Stappia indica: one gene and its partner. The protein of the gene in region 2 interacts with the protein of the main gene of each other region in a pairwise test. Links are inferred from orthologs where the notes say so. Each region holds a gene or a part of one and is shown on either strand. Other genes may lie near its edges. The genes, in order: gltA and yegS.

What was found.
Region 1: the proteins of yegS (region 2) and gltA interact in binary tests that used the Escherichia coli proteins (3 or more experiments, as listed by UniProt). The link is inferred for Stappia indica from one-to-one orthologs.

The regions. Positions count from the first base shown.
Region 1 is NZ_CP046908.1:350,708-366,728, reverse strand. Bases 2,855-5,811 are described here. They hold gltA (citrate synthase), read right to left. Parts: upstream 5,001-5,811; coding sequence 3,708-5,000; downstream 2,855-3,707. Other genes in these bases: gltX (glutamate--tRNA ligase), read right to left, coding at 5,251-5,811; lpxB (lipid-A-disaccharide synthase), read left to right, coding at 2,855-3,038. In the rest of the region: 3-hydroxyacyl-ACP dehydratase FabZ, read left to right, coding at 1-84; lpxA (acyl-ACP--UDP-N-acetylglucosamine O-acyltransferase), read left to right, coding at 92-901; GH266_RS01715 (LpxI family protein), read left to right, coding at 934-1,845; more of lpxB, read left to right, coding at 1,842-2,854; more of gltX, read right to left, coding at 5,812-6,681; GH266_RS01695 (ComEC/Rec2 family competence protein), read left to right, coding at 6,939-9,572; transcriptional repressor LexA, read right to left, coding at 9,607-10,323; GH266_RS01685 (molybdopterin molybdotransferase MoeA), read right to left, coding at 10,516-11,730; cyclic pyranopterin monophosphate synthase MoaC, read right to left, coding at 11,763-12,284; indole-3-glycerol phosphate synthase TrpC, read right to left, coding at 12,288-13,097; trpD (anthranilate phosphoribosyltransferase), read right to left, coding at 13,090-14,115; GH266_RS01665 (peptidylprolyl isomerase), read right to left, coding at 14,150-16,021.
Region 2 is NZ_CP046908.1:1,182,207-1,185,574, forward strand. Bases 508-3,368 are described here. They hold yegS (lipid kinase YegS), read right to left. Parts: upstream 2,458-3,368; coding sequence 1,558-2,457; downstream 508-1,557. Other genes in these bases: GH266_RS05695 (helix-turn-helix transcriptional regulator), read right to left, coding at 508-891; GH266_RS05700 (peroxiredoxin-like family protein), read left to right, coding at 1,007-1,546; purL (phosphoribosylformylglycinamidine synthase subunit PurL), read left to right, coding at 2,646-3,368. Also shown: GH266_RS05690 (DUF2164 domain-containing protein), read left to right, coding at 1-115; more of GH266_RS05695, read right to left, coding at 85-507. UniProt on the Escherichia coli protein: In vitro phosphorylates phosphatidylglycerol but not diacylglycerol; the in vivo substrate is unknown.

The DNA of each region.
Region 1 (16,021 bases), 820 kb from region 2 along the record:
ATCTGGAAGTTCGAGGGCATTGCGACGGTCGACGGCGTCAAGGTCGCCGAGGCCGAGATCAGCGCCATGCTGGTCGACCACTGAGGCAGGCATGATGGCAGCTCACTCCGCAATCCACCCATCCGCGGTCGTCGAGGACGGCGCCCGGCTCGGCGAGGGCGTGTCCATCGGGCCGTTCTGCCATGTCGGGCCGCAGGTCGTGCTGGGCGACGGCGTCGTGCTGAAGTCGCACGTGGTCGTGGCGGGCCGCACGAGCGTCGGGGCGCGGACGCAGATCTTTCCCTTCGCCTCCGTCGGGCACCAGGCGCAGGATCTCAAGTATCGCGGCGAGGAGGCAACGCTCACCGTCGGCACCGACTGCATCATCCGCGAGGGCGTGACGCTCAATCCGGGGACGGAGGGCGGCGGCCTGGAGACGGTGATCGGCAATCGCTGCGCCTTTCTCGCCAACTCGCATGTCGGCCATGATTCCCGTCTCGGCGACGGCGTCATCCTGTCGAACAACGTGATGATCGCCGGCCATGTCACGGTCGGCAACAACGTCATTTTCGGCGGCGGCGCGGCGGCGATCCAGTTCACCCGCGTCGGCGACCACGCCTTTGTCGGCGGTCTTGCGGGCCTTGAGAACGACCTCATTCCCTTCGGCATGGTGATGGGCAACCGCGCCCGCCTGATGGGGCTCAACCTCGTCGGGCTGAAGCGCCACGGGTTTGCCCGCGACGACATCCGCGCCCTGCGCAATGCCTACAAGGAGCTGTTCGAGAGCTCCGAGGGCACGTTGCGCCAGCGGGCGGAGCAGGTCGCGGCCGCGCATGAGGGCGTCGAGCTCGTCCGCCGCGTGACGGATTTCATCCTGGTCGAGACCGACCGCCGCTTCTGCACGCCGGCCCAGGACGGGTGATCCGCCCGTCGGCGCCGGCAGGGGACGGGGCCATGCACGACGCATCCGACACAGCCACGAACATCGACGGCGAGGGGCCTGTCGCCGTCATCTGCGGCGGCGGCAAGCTGCCGGCAGAGGTGCTGCGCGCGGCCAGCGATCGCGGCCGCCGGGTCGTCGCCATCGCCATCAAGGGCGAGGCCGACCCGTCCGTCGAGGCGTTCTCTCCCGTCCATCTCGGCTGGGGCCAGATCGGCAAGCTCGCCAGCCATCTGGAGCGGGAGAAGGTGCGCGATCTGGTGATGATCGGCAGCATCACCCGCCGGCCGGAGCTGCGCGAGATCGTCAGCGATCTCGGCACCATGCGCCGGCTGCCGAAGATTCTCGCCTCGCTTGCCGGCGGCGACGATTCCCTGCTCAAGAAGGTCATCCGCTTCTTCGAGGCCGAAGGCTTCCGCGTCGTCGGGGCCCATGAGGTTGCCCCGCAGCTGCTGGCGCAGCCCGGCTGCATGGCCGGCACGCCGCCGAAGGGCGAGGTGCTCGCCGACCTGGAGCTGGGCGCGGCCACCGTCGCCGAGCTCGGCCGCCTCGACATCGGCCAGGCTGCCGTCTGCTTCCACGGCCGCATCATCGCCGTCGAGGGGGCGGAGGGCACCGATTCCATGCTGGAGCGCTGCCGCGAGCTGCGCGAGCGCGGCCGGGTGCGCGGCAAGGGCGGCGTACTGGTGAAATGCGCCAAGCCGGGCCAGGACCTGCGGGTCGACCTGCCGACCATCGGGCCGGGCACCGTGCAACGGGTGCGGGACGCGGGGCTCTCCGGCATCGCCATCGAGGCCGGCCGGGTGCTGATCGCCGAGCGGGCCGAGACGGTGGCGCTCGCCGCGCGCTCGGGGGTGTTTCTCTACGGTATTTCCGGGGGTATTTCCGGCAAGGCTGCCTCGGCGCAGGCGGAGGGCGGGCAATGACCGAAGACGCTGTTCGCCCGCTGCGGGTCTATGTGGTCGCGGGCGAGGAGTCCGGCGACCAACTGGCCGCGCCGATGATGGCGGCCATCGCCGCGCAGGCCGGCCGGCCGGTCGAGTTCATGGGCGTCGGCGGCGAGCGCATGGAAGCGCAGGGCCTGACCAGCCTCTTTCCCATCGAGGATATCGCGGTGATGGGGCTCAGCGCCGTGCTGGCGCGGCTGCCCTCCATCGTCCGCCGGGTCTACCGGACCGTCGACGATGTGGTCGCCGCGGCTCCCGACGTGCTGGTCATCGTCGACAGTCCCGATTTCACCCACAACGTCGCCAAGCGGGTGCGCAAGCGCGCGCCCTCCATTCCCATCGTCGATTATGTCTCGCCGTCGGTCTGGGCCTGGCGGCCGGGGCGGGCGCGCCGCATGGCCGCCTATGTCGACCGGCTGCTGGCGATCCTGCCGTTCGAGCCCGGCGTGCACGAAAGGCTCGGCGGCCCGCCGACCAGCTATGTCGGCCATTCCCTGATCGAGCGGATCGGTGACTTCCGTCCCGGCGCCGGCGAACGGCGCGCGCTGGAGGAGGGGGCGCCGGTGCTCCTGATGCTGCCGGGTAGCCGGCGCAGCGAGGTGACCCGCCTGCTGCAGGACTTCCGCGGCGCGGTCGAGATCCTGCGGCAGACGCATCCGGACCTCGAAGTGGTGCTGCCGGCCGTGCCGCGCTTGCGGCCGATGATCGAGGAGCAGCTTGCCGACTGGCCGCACCCGCCGCTGGTGGTGACGGGCGAGGCGGCAAAGCTCGCCGCCTTCCGCCGGGCCCATGCGGCGCTTGCCGCCTCCGGCACCGTCTCGCTGGAGCTGGCGATTTCCGGCGTGCCGCTGGTCGTCGCCTACAAGCTCGACTGGTTCTTTCGCCGGCTCAAGGACGTGCACCGCATCGTGCCGGTCGCCCGCGTCAGCTCGATGGTTCTGCCCAACATCATCATCGGCGAGAATGTCGTGCCGGAATTCCTGGACGACGACGCCAACCCGCGCTCCCTTGCCGATGCGGTCGCCCCGCTGCTGGTCGACGGCCCGGCCCGCCGGCGGCAGGTCGATGCCTTCGCCCGGCTCGACACGGTGATGCGGCTGGAGGGGGACGAGAGCCAGGCGGGCGCCGCCGCGCGCATCGTTCTGGAAGAGGCTCGCCGCCGGACTGCCTGATTGGGCGGGCAATCGGCGTTTGACGCGAATTGAGACGCCAAACGCAAATTCGCGCTGAAATTTTGCAAAATCCGTCTCAAAAATATTCAATCGTTTTCAATAGCTTGCCGAAATATTGAGACGGCCTGCGCAAATGGCGCGGGCCCGTCTCCGGCCACTTATCCCCGCTGTCGCAACTGGAGCGGTGCTTTCTATCCCCGTTTGACGCAGCGGCGTTGGAGCGCCGCTCCGGAACCATGCCACGACCGCCGTGCCTCTCCGGTTCCGGCTCTCCGGCTTCGCCTGCGGCCGGGACGACAGCCGGCGAGACTGGCACGGCCTCGCATCCCCTCGGCCGTCACCCCGGCCAAGCGAAGCGCGCGCCGGGGCCTATTGGCTTCCAGAGCGGCGGTGAGGACACGCCTGCGCGAACTCCACGCACAGGCTGTCATCCCGGTTTCGGCGCAGCCGAAGACCGGGACCCAGTAACCCCGAACCTCTCCTTGCGTCCTCCCGGACGGGGCGTCAGCGCCGAGCCGGCACCGGAGAGCCGGGCGCCTATGAGGCGCGCTCCGGAACCATGCCACCACCGCCGTGCTGCTCCGCTTCGGCCGCCCCCGCGCACGTCGTCCCAAACGCAAAAAGGCCGCCCGGAGGCGGCCTTTTCGAAGCTTAGGTCTGTCGATCCGCTCAGCGGCGCTGGGAGACCGGCAGGTAATCGCGCTGTGCCGCGCCCGTGTAGAGCTGGCGCGGGCGGCCGATCTTCTGGGACGGGTCCTCGACCATCTCCTTCCACTGGGCGATCCAGCCGACGGTCCGCGCCAGGGCGAACAGCACGGTGAACATGGTGGTCGGGAAGCCGAGCGCACGCAGCGTGATGCCGGAGTAGAAGTCGATGTTCGGGTAGAGCTTCTTCTCGATGAAGTAGTCGTCGTTGAGAGCGATCTTCTCCAGCTCCATGGCGACGTCGAGAAGCGGATCGTCCCGGATGCCGAGCTCGGCCAGCACTTCATGCGTGGTCTTCTGCATGATGCGGGCGCGCGGGTCGTAGTTCTTGTAGACCCGGTGGCCGAAGCCCATCAGACGGAACGGATCGTTCTTGTCCTTGGCGCGGGCGATGTATTCCGGGATCCGGTCGACCGAGCCGATCTCCGACAGCATGTTGAGCGCCGCCTCGTTGGCGCCGCCATGCGCCGGGCCCCACAGGCAGGCGATGCCGGCCGCGATGCAGGCGAACGGGTTGGCACCCGAGGAACCGGCGAGACGCACGGTCGAGGTCGAGGCATTCTGCTCGTGGTCGGCATGGAGGATGAAGATCCGGTCCATGGCGCGGGCGAGAACGGGGTTGACCTTGTAGTCCTCGCAAGGCACCGCAAAGCACATGTGCAGGAAGTTCGCGGCGTAGTCGAGGTCGTTGCGCGGATACACGAAGGGCTGACCGACGTGATACTTGTAGGCCATGGCCGCAAGCGTCGGCATCTTCGCGATCATGCGCAGGCTCGCCACCATGCGCTGGTGCGGGTCCGAAATGTCGGTCGAGTCGTGGTAGAAGGCCGAGAGCGCACCGACGGTGCCGACCATGATCGCCATCGGATGGGCGTCGCGGCGGAAGCCGGTGAAGAAGCGGCTCATCTGCTCGTGGATCATCGTGTGATAGGTCACGCGATGCACGAAGTCGTCCTTCTGGGCCTTGGTCGGCAGCTCGCCGTAGAGCAGCAGGTAGCAGCTCTCCAGGAAGTCACCGTGCTCGGCCAGCTGCTCGATCGGATAGCCGCGATACAGCAGGGTGCCCTCGTCGCCGTCGATATAGGTGATGGCGGATTCGCACGAGGCGGTCGAGGTGAAGCCCGGGTCGTAGGTGAAACAGCCGGTCTGCGCATAAAGCGAGGCGATATCGACGACGTCGGGTCCGATGGAGCCCGGACGCACCTTCAAGTCCCAGGACTTGTCACCCATCGTCAGCTTGGCAGTGTTGTCGCTCATTCAGGCTACCCCCTTGTATGAAGCGCGCCGCAGGATCGTCCGGGCCGGCTTCCAGGAGAGGCTGGGGCGTGCCGGACACACGGCGGGAGGAAAGGTCGAATGTTGCGTATCCCATTTGTCCGCTCCCCGCAAGCGCGCCTCCCTAACGCTTTCGTCACAGGGTGACGGCGGGTTCATGTGAACCGCAGGCGGCGGCCGGGATCGGGCCGCCGCCTGGTTCCGGCCGGCGCAGGTGCCGGGCCGTATCGGGTCAGCCGGCGGCCTGGTCGGCGATGCGGGCGAGCGATTCCTCGCGGCCGAGCACGGCCAGCACATCGAAGATGCCGGGCGAGGTGCCCCGGCCGGTCAGCGCCGCGCGCAGCGGCTGCGCCGCCTTGCCGAGCTTGAGATCGGTCTCCTCGGCATAGGTGCGCACGGCTTCCTCGGTCGCTTCCGCGCTCCAGGTCTCGAGTGCGGACAGGCGGCCATGCAGGTCGGCGAGCACCTTGCGCGCATCGTCCGCCTCCAGCAGCTTTTCGGCCTTCTCGTCCATGGCGAGCGGGCGCTGCACCCACAGGTATTCGGCGCTGTCGGCAAGCTCGACCAGGGTCTTGGCGCGCTCCTTCAGCCCCGGCAGGGCGGTGCGGAACATCTCGACATGCGCCGGATCCTGCAGCCAGTTGCGCAGGCCTTGCGCGTTCTCCGCATGCGGCAGGAAGCTGGTGAAGTCGGCCAGCAGCTCATCCGCGCCGGCGGCGCGCATGTAGTGACCGTTGAGGTTCTCCAGCTTCTTGAAGTCGAAGCGCGAGGGCGACTTGCCGATGGCGTCGAGATCGAACCAGCCGGTCATCTCTTCGGTCGAGAAAATCTCGTCGTCGCCATGGCTCCAGCCGAGGCGCGCGAGATAGTTGCGCATGGCGGCCGGCAGGTAGCCCATGGCGCGATAGGCCTCGACGCCGAGCGCGCCGTGGCGCTTCGACAGCTTGGCCCCGTCCGGCCCGTGGATCAGCGGGATATGCGCCATCACCGGCACGTCCCAGCCGAGCGCCTGGTAGATCAGCGTCTGGCGGGCGGCATTGGTCAGGTGATCGTCGCCGCGGATGATGTGGGTGACGCCCATGTCGTGGTCGTCGACGACGACGGCCAGCATGTAGGTCGGCGTGCCGTCGGAGCGCAGCAGCACCAGGTCGTCGAGGTCCTTGTTCGGGAAGACGACGCGGCCCTGCACCCTGTCCTCGATCACCGTCTCGCCGTCGACCGGCGCCTTGAGGCGGATCGCCGGCTTGACGCCGGCCGGCGCCTCGGAGGGATCGCGGTCGCGCCAGCGCCCGTCATAGCGCGGCGGCAGGCCGTTGGCGCGCTGCTCCTCGCGCATCGCGGTCAGCTCTTCCGGCGTTGCGTAGCAGCGATAGGCCATGCCCTTCTCGATCAGGCTCTCGGCCGCCTCGCGGTGGCGCGCGGCGCGGGCGAACTGCGAGATCGCCTCGCCCTCCCAGTCGAGGCCGAGCCAGGTCAGCCCGTCGAGGATCGCGGAGATCGCCGCATCGGTGCTGCGTTCCCGGTCGGTATCCTCGATCCGCAGCAGCATCTTGCCGCCGAAGCGGCGGGCATAGAGCCAGTTGAACAGCGCCGTGCGGGCGCCGCCGATATGCAGGTAGCCGGTCGGGGAGGGCGCAAAGCGCGTGACGACGGGAGAGCTCATTCAAAAGGCCTCGTGATCGGTGGCGGTGCCGGGACGGTGCGTCCGGCGAGCCTTCGGGACTGTCCGGTGCCGTTTCGCGTCTTGCGCGAACCCGGGTTGCAATGCAACGCTCCGGTTCTGGCACGGTCGGCGACCGTGTAGCACAGCGGCGGCGCGCCACCAATGCTTGAGCGTTCGGTGGCACGCAGCAGCCAGGGGGAGGGGCGGCTGGGGTGTCCCGGACGGGCGAGGGCGACGACAGGCAGGCACGACAAGGCATGGTGCCTGACACGCTACCTGACACGGTGCAAGGCCGTCGGGCCGAGCGCCGCTGGCTTGCGCTGCCTGCCTTGCCGCTTGCGGACCTGCTTGCCCGTCGTCGGCGAGCCCGCACAGGATGGCACGAACCGCAGGGGCCGGGGACAAGGTTTGCGGCAGCAGCAAGTGAAAGCCTTGCGCAGGGTCGCGGGCTTGCCTACGCCGCGCTCGCCTTCACCCTCGGCATCGCCGTCTATTTCCGCCTGCCGGCCGAGCCGCTTGTCCTCGTCCTTGCGCCCGCTGCCGCCCTTGCCTGGGCGGGCTGGTTTCTCGCCGCGCGCCGCGGTGCATCGGCCCTGCCGCTCCTGGTGCTTGCCCTTGTCCTGTCGGGCGTTTTCACCGGGGCGCTGCGCACCGAGCTGGTCGGCGCGCCGGTGATCGACCGGGCGCGCAGCGTGACGCTGACCGGCTTCGTGGAGGAGGCCGAGCGCACCGACCGCGGCACGCGGCTGCTCCTGCGCGTTGCGGGGATAGAGCGGCTTGCGGCGACGGCCACGCCCTACCGGGTCCGCGTATCCCTGCGCGGCGGTCCGGATGGCGAGAGCATCGGCGTGGGCGAGGGTGTGCGGCTGCGGGCCAGGCTGATGCCGCCTTCTGCTGCCGTGATTCCCGGCGGCTACGACTTTGCCTTTCGCGCCTTCTTCGACGGGATCGGCGCGACCGGTTTTGCCTTCGGTGCGCCGAGCCGCGTCGATCTGGGGCCGGCGCCCGTGTCCCTGCGGCTGAAGGCCGGGGTCGCCCACCTGCGCCTGGCGATTGCCGCGCGGATCCTCGAAGCGCTCGGCGAGACGACGGCGGCCGCGCTCGCCATCGCGCTGATCACCGGCGACCGGTCGCTGATCCCCGAGCCGGTGACGGAGGCGCTCAGGACCGCCGGCCTTGCCCATATCCTGGCGATTTCCGGCCTGCACATGGCGCTGTTCGCAGGCTCCGTCTTCTTCGTCGTGCGGGGGCTGCTGGCGCTGTCCTCGCACCTCGTGCAGGAACGGCGGATCGACGCCTGGGCGGCCGTTGCGGCCATGTCGGCGGCGGTGTTCTATCTCGGCATTTCCGGCGGCTCGATCGCCACGCAGCGCGCCTTCGTGATGATCGTGCTGGTGTTTTGCGGGCGGATCTTCGCCCGGCGCGCCCTGACGTTGCGCAATGTCGCGATTGCCGTCTTCCTCATTCTCGCCGTCCTGCCGGAGGCGTTGCTCGATCCCGGGTTCCAGATGTCCTTCGCCGCCGTCATCGCGCTGGTCGCCGCCTATGAGGAGATCACCCGCCGGCGCGCGGCGCGCGAACGCAAGGCGCCGATGGCGCCGCCCGGCCGCGGGCTGCTGCAGGCGGCAACGTCGGGGGCTGCGGGGTGGTTCTGGGGCCTGCTGCTGACCTCGCTGATCGCGGGTCTCGCGACCGGGGCCATCGGCGCCTATCACTTCCACCGCATCTCGCCGCTCGGCACGCTCGGCAACCTGCTGGCAATGCCGGTGGTGACGCTGGTCGTGATGCCCTTCGCCGTGCTGGCGCTGGCCCTGCTGCCCTTCGGGCTGGAGGCGCTGCCGCTCGCGGCGATGGGGGCGGGCATCGATCTTGTCGTGGCGATGGCAACCTGGGTGAGCGGGTTGACGCCGGATGACGGGGTGATCGGTGCGCCCTCGCTCGCCGGCACGCTGGCCGTGGTCGCGGCCGGGCTCATTGCCTGCCTCGCGCCGCGGGGATATCGCCCAGTGGCCCTGTTGCCGCTTGCCGCCTCGGTGCTGCTTTATGCCCAGCACCGGCAGCCGGACATGCTGATATCGGCGAACGGCACGACCATCGCCGTCCGTGATGCAGCGGGGGACTTGCGCGTTTCCTCGCGCCCGAGCGGCTTCCTGCCGGAGGTGTGGCTGCGGGCCGACGGCGTCGGCGTACGGGAGCACGGGAACCGGCGGATTTCCGCCAAGGATATGCACTGCGACAAGCTCGCCTGCCTGGTGCGGGCGCACGGCTCGCCGGGGGCGGGGACCCGGCACGGAACCTCCGCCAACGCGCCACCAGGACCAAGACCAGGACCAGGGTCAGGATCAGGGCCAGAGCCAAGACCCGTCGCAGCGGCGCAAGGCCCGCCCGCACTGCTGGTCTCGCTGGTGCGCGACAGCGCCGCCTTCGAGGAGGACTGCCGCAAGGTCGACATCATCGTCTCAGCGCTGATCGCCCCGCCCGATTGCCGGGCGCGGCAAGTGTTCGACGGCGCTCGGCTTGCCCGCGACGGCGCCGTTGCGCTCTATTTCAGTGCGCCCGATTCTGCGCCCGATTTTGCGGCCTCTTCGATGCCGGAAGCCGGACCTTCGCCGGCTCCACGCTCCGCCGCGGCATCAACGCATGCCGCCGATCCTGCTGCCGTCTCCGCTGCCCTTTCCGGCGGCTCGGATGCGGCCCCTGCCGGACCAGCGGGCGTGCCCGCAGGCCCATCCGACCCTGTCCCTCCAGAGCCCCCTCGAGCGCTCTCTTCGGCGCACTCTCCCAAGTTCCCTCCGGCGCGGCAGGGTATTCCTCACGCCGGGGCTGCCGGGCCGCTCGATATCGCGGTGCGCCCGAGCTACGGGCGTCGCCGACCCTGGACGCCGAAATAACCGTGCAGTGCCGCGCTCCGTCCGGCGCCCGCCCTCAGTAGCGGCGGAACAACGAGACGAGCTTGCCCTGGATCCGCACGCGCCCCGGACCGAAGATACGGGTCTCGTAGGCCGGATTGGCGGCCTCCAGTGCGACGGACGCGCCCTTCTTGCGCAGGCGCTTCAACGTCGCTTCCTCGTCGTCGATCAGGGCGACGACGATGTCGCCGCTGTCGGCGCTGTCCGAACGGCGGATCACAACCGTGTCGCCGTCGAGAATGCCGGCCTCGATCATGGAATCGCCGCGCACTTCCAGCGCATAGTGATCGCCGTTGCCGAGCAGGTCGGCCGGCATGGCGATGGTGTGGCTGTGGGACTGGATCGCCTCGATCGGCACGCCGGCGGCGATGCGGCCCATGACGGGGATCTCGACGCTGTCATTGGCCGCAGGCGGCGGGGCGGGGGGCCGCTCCACCGGCGGCGTCTTGCCGAGAGAGCCCTCGATGACGGAGGGCGAGAAGCCCTGGCCGCGCTGCGAGGCAAGGCCCGGCGCGACGGATTCCGGCAGCTTGACGATCTCCAGCGCGCGAGCGCGGTTCGGCAGGCGGCGGATGAAGCCACGCTCTTCCAGCGCGGTGATCAGCCGGTGGATGCCCGATTTGGACCGCAGGTCGAGCGCGTCCTTCATCTCGTCGAACGAGGGAGGAACGCCGGTTTCCTTCAGCCTCTCGTGGATGAACAGGAGCAATTCGTGCTGCTTGCGCGTCAACATGCGCTTGGGTCCCCCCGCTCTGGCTCAGCAGCCGGGCCGAAGCCGGCCGGATGCTGCCGATCGCTGCCTGCGACTCAGGCTATGTACAAATCATGAACATAGTCTAACCGTTCCTGCCTTGTTCCACAATGCCCCTGGAGGAACGAAACAAGAAGCGGCGAGGTGCGGGGGCGGCTCAGCTCTGGGGCCGGTTCAGCCTTGAGGCAGGCGCAGGACCGGGACCGGCGTGCCGGCGGGCAGGGGGGCGGCGTGGGGCGGGCGCACCACCAGCGCATCGGCGCGGGTGAGCGTTGCCAGCATGGAGGAATCCTGCCGCTCGAACGGGGCGACGCGCTCCGTGCCATCGTCCTGGCGCAGGATGCGGGCCCTCAGATAGTCCTCGCGCTGGTCGTTGCCGCCGATATCGGCGGCCAGCGGCAGCAGCTCGGCGTCGCGCCGGCGCGGCGGGCGGCCGAGCAGGGCGTCGATCAGCGGGCGCAGGAAGAGAACGCCGCAGACGAGGCTGGAGACCGGGTTGCCCGGCAGGCCGAGCACGCGCATGCCCTCGATCCGGCCGGCCATCAGCGGCTTGCCGGGCCGCATGGCGATGCGCCAGAAGCCGAGTTCCATGCCGGAGGCGGCAAGCACTTCCTGCACCAGGTCATGATCGCCGACGGAAGCCCCGCCGAGCGTCACGAGAATGTCGGCACCGGCCGCCCGTGCCCCGGCGATCTTCTCGGCAATGTGCTCGCGCCGGTCGGCGGCGATGCCGAGCTGCAGCGGTTCGCCGCCGCAATCCTCGACCAGGGCGGCAATGCCGGCATGGTTGGAGGCGATGATCTGGTCCGACCCAGGCTGCTCGCCCGGCTCGACCAGCTCGTCGCCCGTCGCCAGGATCGCGACCTTCGGCCGGCGGCGCAGCTCCAGCACGGGGTGGTTCATGGCCGCCGCCAGCGCAAGGCGGCGATAGTCGAGCCGCGTGCCGGCGGCGAGCAGCGTCTCGCCGGCCTTGAAGTCGAGCCCGGCGGGGCGCACGAACTTGCCCGGCGGGGCGCTTTCCAGTGCGGTGACGAGATCGCCGTCGCGCTCGGTGTTCTCCTGGATCAGGATCGTGTCGCTGCCTTCGGGAAGCGGGGCGCCGGTGAAGATGCGCACGGTCTCGCCCGCCTTGATGGCACCAGTGAAGGCGCGGCCCGCAGGGGCTTCGCCGATCAGCTTGAGCGTTGCAGGAACCGCGGCGATATCGGCCGCGCGCACCGCATAGCCGTCCATGGCGGAGGCTGCAAAGGGCGGCTGGGTGCGCGTCGCGGCAAGGTCGGCGGCGAGCACGCGGCCGTTGGCGCTGGCGAGCGGCACGGTCTCGCCTCCGACAGGCTCGATGCCGCCGAGAAGTCGCGACAGGGCTTCGTCGACCGAGATCAGCGCCATGTCAGCCGTCCCTCACGTCAGTTGGCCTTGTGTCAGGCGGGGTTGGTTTCGCTTGCCGCGGTCCAGTCGCCGGACTTGCCGCCGGACTTGGCGAGAACGCGGATGCCGCCGATGGTCATGCCGCGGTCGACGGCCTTGGCCATGTCGTAGATCGTCAGGCAGGTGACCGAGCAGGCGGTCAGCGCCTCCATCTCGACGCCGGTCTGGCCCGAAACGCGGGCCATCGCGGTGACGCGCAAGCCCGGAAGCGCCTCATCCGGCACGATGTCGACCGCGACCTTGGACAGCAGCAGCGGATGGCAGAGCGGCACCAGCTCATGGGTGCGCTTGGCGGCCATGATGCCGGCGATGCGGGCGGTGGCGATGACGTCGCCCTTCTTGGCCGAGCCCGACAGGATCAGCGCCAGCGTCTCCGGCTTCATGCGCACATGGCCTTCGGCGCGCGCCTCGCGGGAGGTGACCTCCTTGGTCGAGACGTCGACCATGTTGGCCGCGCCGCTCTCGTCCAGATGGGTCAGGCGCGGGGAAGCGTCTCCAGAAGATGTGCCGACCATGTCCTACTCCGCAGCAAGGCCGGGGCGCGCCAGCAGCGCGCGCGTCGCACCCGTCACGTCGTCCTGGCGCATCAGGCTCTCGCCGATCAGGAAGGTAGAGATGCCGCAGCGCTCCATCCGCGCAAGATCCTGCGGGGTGAAGAGGCCCGATTCGCCGACGACGAGGCGGTCGTCCGGGATCATCCCGGCCAGATCCTCGCTGGTTTCCAGCCGCGTCTCGAAGGTCTTCAGGTTGCGGTTGTTGATGCCGATCATCGGCGAGGCGAGGCGCAGCGCGCGCTCCAGCTCGTCCGCATCGTGCACCTCGACCAGCACGTCCATGCCGAGGCCGAAGGCGGTCGCTTCCAGGTCGGCGGCCAGCGCATCGTCGACGGCGGCCATGATGATCAGGATGCAGTCGGCGCCCCAGGCGCGGGCCTCGAACACCTGATAGGTGTCGTAGAGGAAATCCTTGCGCAGGGCCGGCAGCGACGTGGCGGCACGGGCCGCGACGAGGAACTCCGGCGCGCCCTGGAAGGATGGGGTGTCGGTCAGCACGGAAAGGCAGGCCGCACCGCCCGCCTCGTAGGCGCGGGCAAGCGCCGGCGGATCGAAATCGGCGCGGATCAGGCCCTTGGAGGGGCTCGCCTTCTTGATCTCGGCGATCAGGCCGAAGTCGCCGGCGGCCTTGCGGGCGCGCAGTGCGTTCAGGAAACCGCGCGGGGCATCTGCGTCTGCGGCGCGCCGCTCGATCTCGGCCTGCGGCACGGCGGCCTTGGCGGCAGTGATCTCCTGGCGCTTGTAGGCGCCGATCTTTTCCAGGATGTCAGCCATCGCGGGCCTCGTTCGACACCTCGACCAGGCGCGACAGCCGGGCCAGCGCATTGCCGCTGTCGATGGCATTCGCGGCCATCGCGACGCCCTCGGCAAGGGTCGGCGCGCGGCCGGCAACCACCAGCGTCGCGCCGGCATTCATCAGGACCGTGTCGCGATAGGCGGACTTCTCGCCCTCCAGCACCGCCTTGAGCGCGACGGCGTTTTCCGGCGCCTCGCCGCCCTTCAGGTCGGCAGGCTGATGCACCGAAAGGCCGACATCCTGCGGCGAGATCTCGAACAGGCGGACCTCGCCGTTTTCCAGAGCGGCGACGCGGGTCGGGCCGGTCGTGGTGATCTCGTCGAGACCGTCGGAGCCGTGCACGACCCAGGCCGATTCGGAGCCGAGGGCGGCGAGCACCCGGGCGATCGGCTCCACCCATTGCGAGGCGAAGACGCCGACCATCTGGCGCTTGACGCCGGCCGGGTTGGACAGCGGGCCGAGCAGGTTGAAGATCGTGCGGGTGCCGAGCTCGGTGCGGGCCGGGCCGACATGCTTCATCGCCGAATGGTGGTTCGGCGCGAACATGAAGCCGAGGCCCGCCTCGCGGATGCAGCGGGAAATCTGCGCCGGGCCGATGTCGATGTCGACGCCGAGCGCGGCCAGCACGTCGGCGGCGCCCGATTTCGACGACAGCGAGCGGTTGCCGTGCTTGGCGACAGGAACGCCGCAGCCGGCGACCACGAAGGCCGAGCAGGTGGAGATGTTGTAGCTGCCCGAGGCATCGCCCCCGGTGCCCACCACGTCGACCGCATCGGCCGGGGCGGAGACCGGGACCATCTTGGAGCGCATCGTCGCGACGGCGCCGGCGATCTCGTCGACGGTCTCGCCGCGCACCCGCAGCGCCATCAGGAAGCCGCCGATCTGTGCCGGGGTCGCCGCACCCGACATGATGATGTCGAAGGCGGACTGGGCCTCGGCGCGCGACAGGGCGTGCCCGTCGGCGGCCTTGGCGATCAGGGTCTTGAGGTTGCTCAAATCGACGTCCTCCCGAAAGGGACCCGGGGCGGCATCAGCTACCGCCCTGGCCGAGCACCCGGTTGATGTTGGCCTGGTTGACGCTGACGCCGAGACGCGCCTCGCGCTCGCCGACATACTGGCCGATGACCGAGTTCTGCAGCGCCTCGGCCAGCCGCTGGTCGAGCGCGGCGATCTCGCCGGCCTCGCGGAAGAAGGCCGGGGCATTGGCGCCGGTAACGCGGAAGACGAGACGGCGGCCTCCCTCGTGCGCGGCGCTGCCGAGCGTGCCGACCGGACCGGAGAACACGGACGGGATGGCCGAGGCGGGCAGGGGGCCGTTGGCGCCGTTGCGCTTGATGCCGGTCGCGGAGGCAACAGTCAGGCCGCGCTCGGTGGCGACGTCCTGCAGCGACTTGCCGCCGCGGACCTCGTCCACGATGGACTTGGCCAGATCGTCGAGCCGCTGGGTGCGCTGCTGCGCGGTCCAGGCGTCGACGACCTGCGGGCGGACCTCGTCCAGCGTGCGGTCGCGGGCCGGCACGACTTCCTGCACCTCGAACCACAGGAAGCCGTCGCGGCCGAGCTGCAGCATGTCGGCCTCGATGCCGACATCGCTCTCGAACACGTCGGAGATCAGGTCGTTCGCGTCCGGCAGCGTGACGGCATTGCCGGCCTGGTCCTTGCCGGCGCTGTCGAAGGCGGCCGGCGCGTCGAGGGTCAGGGAGAATCGCTCCGCGACCTCCTGCAGCGTCGCGCCGCCGGCGCGGGCGTCCTCGATCTCGTCATGCAGGTCCAGCACCTCGCGCGTCGCAAGGCGCAGGGCGACCTCCTTGCGCAGTTCCGGACCGACCTCCTCCAGCGGCGACTGGTGCGCCTCGGTGATCTCGGCGACCTTGAGCAGCACGGAGGTCAGGCGACCCTCGACGATGCCGGAGGTCTGGCCCTCGGCGAGCGAGAACGCCGCCTCGGCGATGGCCGGGTCGAGCAACTCGGTGCGAGCCATGTTGCCCAGCTCCACCTGCGCTTCCGTCAGGCCGCGCTCGGCGAGAATGTCCTCGAAGGTCTTGCCTTCCGAAAGGGCGGTGCGGGCCGCTTCGACCGCGGCCGCATCGCCCAGCGGGATCTGCAGGATGCGGCGGCGCTCCGGCTCGCCGAAGCGGTCGCCGGACGCGGCATATTCCTGGCGCAGGTCGTCCTCGCTGACCTCGTCCGGGCGCGCCAGGCGCTCGGGCGTCAGCGACAGCAGCGCCACCTTGCGGTATTCGGGCGCGCGGAACGTGTCCTGGTTGGCCTCGAAATAGGTGGTGAGCTCGGCGTCCGTCGGGGCGGGGATCTCGCCGGCCTGGTCGGCGCCGAATTCCACGTAGTCGACGCTGCGCTCCTCGTTGGCGTGCTGGTTGAACGCCTCCAGCATCGCCGCCGGGGTCGCAAGGCCGCCGCTGATCGCATCGGCGATCTGGCGGCGCTCCTCCAGCAGCCGGCGCTCGGCGACGAAGGCGTCCTCGGTCAGGCCGTTGGCCATCAGCACGCGCGACAGCAGGGCGCGGTCGAAGCCGCCGCCCGGCGCCTGGAAGGCCGGGGCCTCCTGGATGAGGCGGACCAGCTGCTGGTCGGACAGGCCGAGATTGTACTCGTCCGCGGTCTCGTTCAGCGCGGCTTCGGCGATCAGGCGTCCGAGCACCTGTGCGGGAATGCCGAGCGAGGCGCCCTCGACGGTCGACAGCGGCCGTCCGATGTTGCGGCCGATCGTGTCGAGCTCGCGCCGATAGGCATTGTCGAACTCGACGATCGAGATCTTGCGGTCGCCCACGGTCGCGACCTGGTCGCCGCCGACATTGAGAAGATCACCCGAAATGCCCCAGATCGCGAAGCTGATGACGAGAAGAGCGATCAGGAGTTTGGAAATCCATGACTTTGCGCCGCT
Region 2 (3,368 bases):
GATCGGCAACGCCTTCTACAATCGCGGCCTCTTCGATGCCCAGGCGGCGATTGCCGCCCGCCTGGAAGAGGCGACGGACGCGGTCTACGTGCTGGAAAAGCCCACCCGCGCGTGACCGCTCGGCGGCTGGCCGAACTGGCGCGAATAGGCCCGGCTGAAGGCCGAGGCGCTGGAAAACCCGACCCGGCCGGCAACGCTCTTCAACACCCCTCCCCGCTCGATCTCCTGCCGCGCCAGGCATAGCCGCCAGGCCTGCAGATAGGCGCCCGGCGTCTGCCCGACGATCCGGCGGAAGCCGGTGGCGAAGGCCGTGCGCGACATGCCGCAGACCGACGCCAGGTCCTCCAGCCGCCAGCGCCGCTCCGGCGCCTCGTGCATGGCGACCAGCGCCAGCATGATCTGCGGATGGCCGAGCCCGGCGATCAGCCCGTCGCGCGCCTGCCCGGTCTCGATGGCATGGCGCAGGAAGCGGATCACCACGATCTCGCACAGACGGTCGACGATGGCCTTGCCGCCGCAGCGCGGACTGGTCACCTCCTCGTGCAGCACGGCGGCAACCGCCGCCAGCGCCGGCGCCTCGGCAAGGTCGATGCAGACCTCTTCCGGCAGCGCGGTGGCGAGCGGCGAGCCCGGCCCGCCGAGATCGACCCTTGCCGCCACCGCCACCGGCCCTTGCAGCCGGCAGGCCTCGCGCGTGCCGTCGACGCGGAACACCAGCCGCCGCAGGGCGAGCGGCTCGTTCTCGCTAAGGTTCCCATCGCCCGTCAGCAGAAGATGCGCCGGCTCGCCCTGCGGCAGGGCCGTGCCCAGCACGCAGGCGGAAATGCGGAACCGGTCGATCAGGGCCGACAGCCGGTCGACCCGCCCTTGCGGCATGCTGGCATCGTTCATTGAACTCTCGATCATGAAAGGCGGACTGAACTTTTCCTTTCATACATTACCTTGGCACAGCCAACAAGGATGGCCGGCGACGACCGCCCGCCAAGAGCTTCCCGAAAGGACGCCCATGTCCCTCTTTCCCCGCCAGGCAGTTCCCGCGCTCGCGCTGGAGACGCTCGCCCACGGCCGCTTCGATCTTGCCGCCGAGAAGCCGGACTTTGCGACGCTCGTCGTCTTCTATCGCGGCCTGCACTGCCCGATCTGCGCCACCTATCTGAAGGAGCTGGAGCGCCTGACCCCGGCCTTTGCCGAGCGCGACGTGACGACGCTGGCCCTGTCCTCCGACGATAGGGAGCGGGCAGAGGCGATGGCGGAGAAGATCGGGGCGCAGGCCCTGCGCATCGGCTACGGCCTGCCGCTGCAGGTAGCGCGCGACTGGGGGCTGTATGTCTCGGCCGGGCGCGGCACGACCTCCATCGGCATCGAGGAGCCGGAGCTGTTCTCCGAGCCGGGCGTGTTCCTGGTGCGCACCGACGGCACGCTCTACTTCGCCTCGGTGCAGACGATGCCCTTCGTGCGCCCGCATTTCCAGGAGATGGTCGGCGCGCTCGATTTCGTGCGCAAGAACGACTATCCGGCGCGCGGCGAGTACACCGCCGCGGTCTGAGAACCGGGTTTTTACTCGCCGGTGATGAAGCGCAGGGCGCCCGGCTCGACCGCAACGTCGAGCCGGCTTGCCGACATCGGCTCGCCGTCGAGGTTGATCGCCAGATCCTCCTCGGCCTCGATGGTCAGCCTTGTGAAGCTCGCCTTGCGGGCATAGCCGTCGAACTGGCTGTCGGCCTCGCGCAGCAGGCCGGACAGGAGCGTCACCAGATGCTCCGCCTCCGGTTGGGGAAACAGCGTCAGGTCGAGGCGGCCGTCGTCGATGCGTGCATCGGCGCAAAGCGGCACGCCGCCGCCGGCCAGCCGGCCGTTGCCGATGGCCATCGCAATAAAATCGCCCTCCCAGGAAAACCCGTCCGCCTTGAAGACCGCGTGCATCGGCGACAGCTCGCCGATCCGACTGGCGCCGGCGATGAGATAGGCGGCACCGCCCAGCAGGCGCTTGGCACGCGGATCGGTCTCGCGGGTGATGCGGGTGACCGAGCCGCCGCTCGCCACATTGACGAAGACCCGCCCGTTGATGCGCCCGACGTCGATGGGGCGCGGCGTTCCGGTGGCGCAGAGCTTCAGCGCGGCGACGAGGTCTTGGACTGGCAGGCCGAGCCCGGTGGCGAAGTCGTTGGCCGTGCCCAGCGGCAACACGCCGAAGGCGCAGTCGGTCGCGGGATCCGCCTCCAGCGCCGCCGCGACCACCTGGTTCACCGTGCCGTCGCCCCCACCTGCGATGATCACCTGCGGCCGCTCGCCCGGATCGCGCCGCACGGCCTCCTGCGCGAACTGCGTCGCGTCGTCCCCGTCATAGGTCACCCTGACATGCAGCTCGTGGCCTTCGGCCCGCAGCCGCTCGACGGCCTCGCGCACATCCTCACGCTGGGAGGACTTGCCGTTCAGGATCAGCAGGAGACGACGCATGCGGATGTTCCGTTCTGGTGTGGCAGAGGCAGGGGCTGCGGCGGAAGGAAGCGGATGACCGACGATCGGGAGCATAAAGGCAAGCCTTGTGATAGATGGGAACGCCGAAGGAGCATGTCTACAATTCCCTTTGGCCCTCCGGTTTGCTAAACGGGCGGCATCTTCCGCTTCAAAGGTTGCAGGCCCCCATGATCCCCAACGACATCGCCATCACTCCGGAACTCGTCGAGGCGCACGGCCTCAAGCCGGACGAGTACGAGCGCATTCTGGCCTTGATCGGGCGGGAGCCCACCTTCACCGAGCTCGGCATCTTCTCGGCCATGTGGAACGAGCACTGTTCCTACAAGTCGTCGAAAAAGTGGCTGAAGACCCTGCCGACCACCGGGCCCCGCGTCATCCAGGGCCCCGGCGAGAATGCCGGCGTGGTCGATATCGGCGACGGCGAGGTCGTGGTCTTCAAGATGGAGAGCCATAACCACCCCTCCTATATCGAGCCCTACCAGGGCGCGGCGACCGGCGTCGGCGGCATCCTGCGCGACGTCTTCACCATGGGCGCACGGCCCGTGGCGGCGATGAACGCGCTGCGCTTCGGCGCGCCCGAGCATCCGCGCACGAAGCACCTGGTCTCCGGCGTCGTTGCCGGCGTCGGCGGCTACGGCAACTCCTTCGGCGTGCCGACCGTCGGCGGCGAGGTCGAGTTCCACGCCCGCTACAACGGCAACTGCCTGGTCAACGCCTTCGCCGCCGGCATCGCCCGCGCCGACGGCATCTTCCTGTCCAAGGCCGAGGGCGTCGGCCTGCCGGTCGTCTATCTCGGCGCCAAGACGGGCCGCGACGGCGTCGGCGGCGCCACCATGGCCTCGGCGGAGTTCGACGAGACCATCGAGGAGAAGCGCCCGACCGTGCAGGTC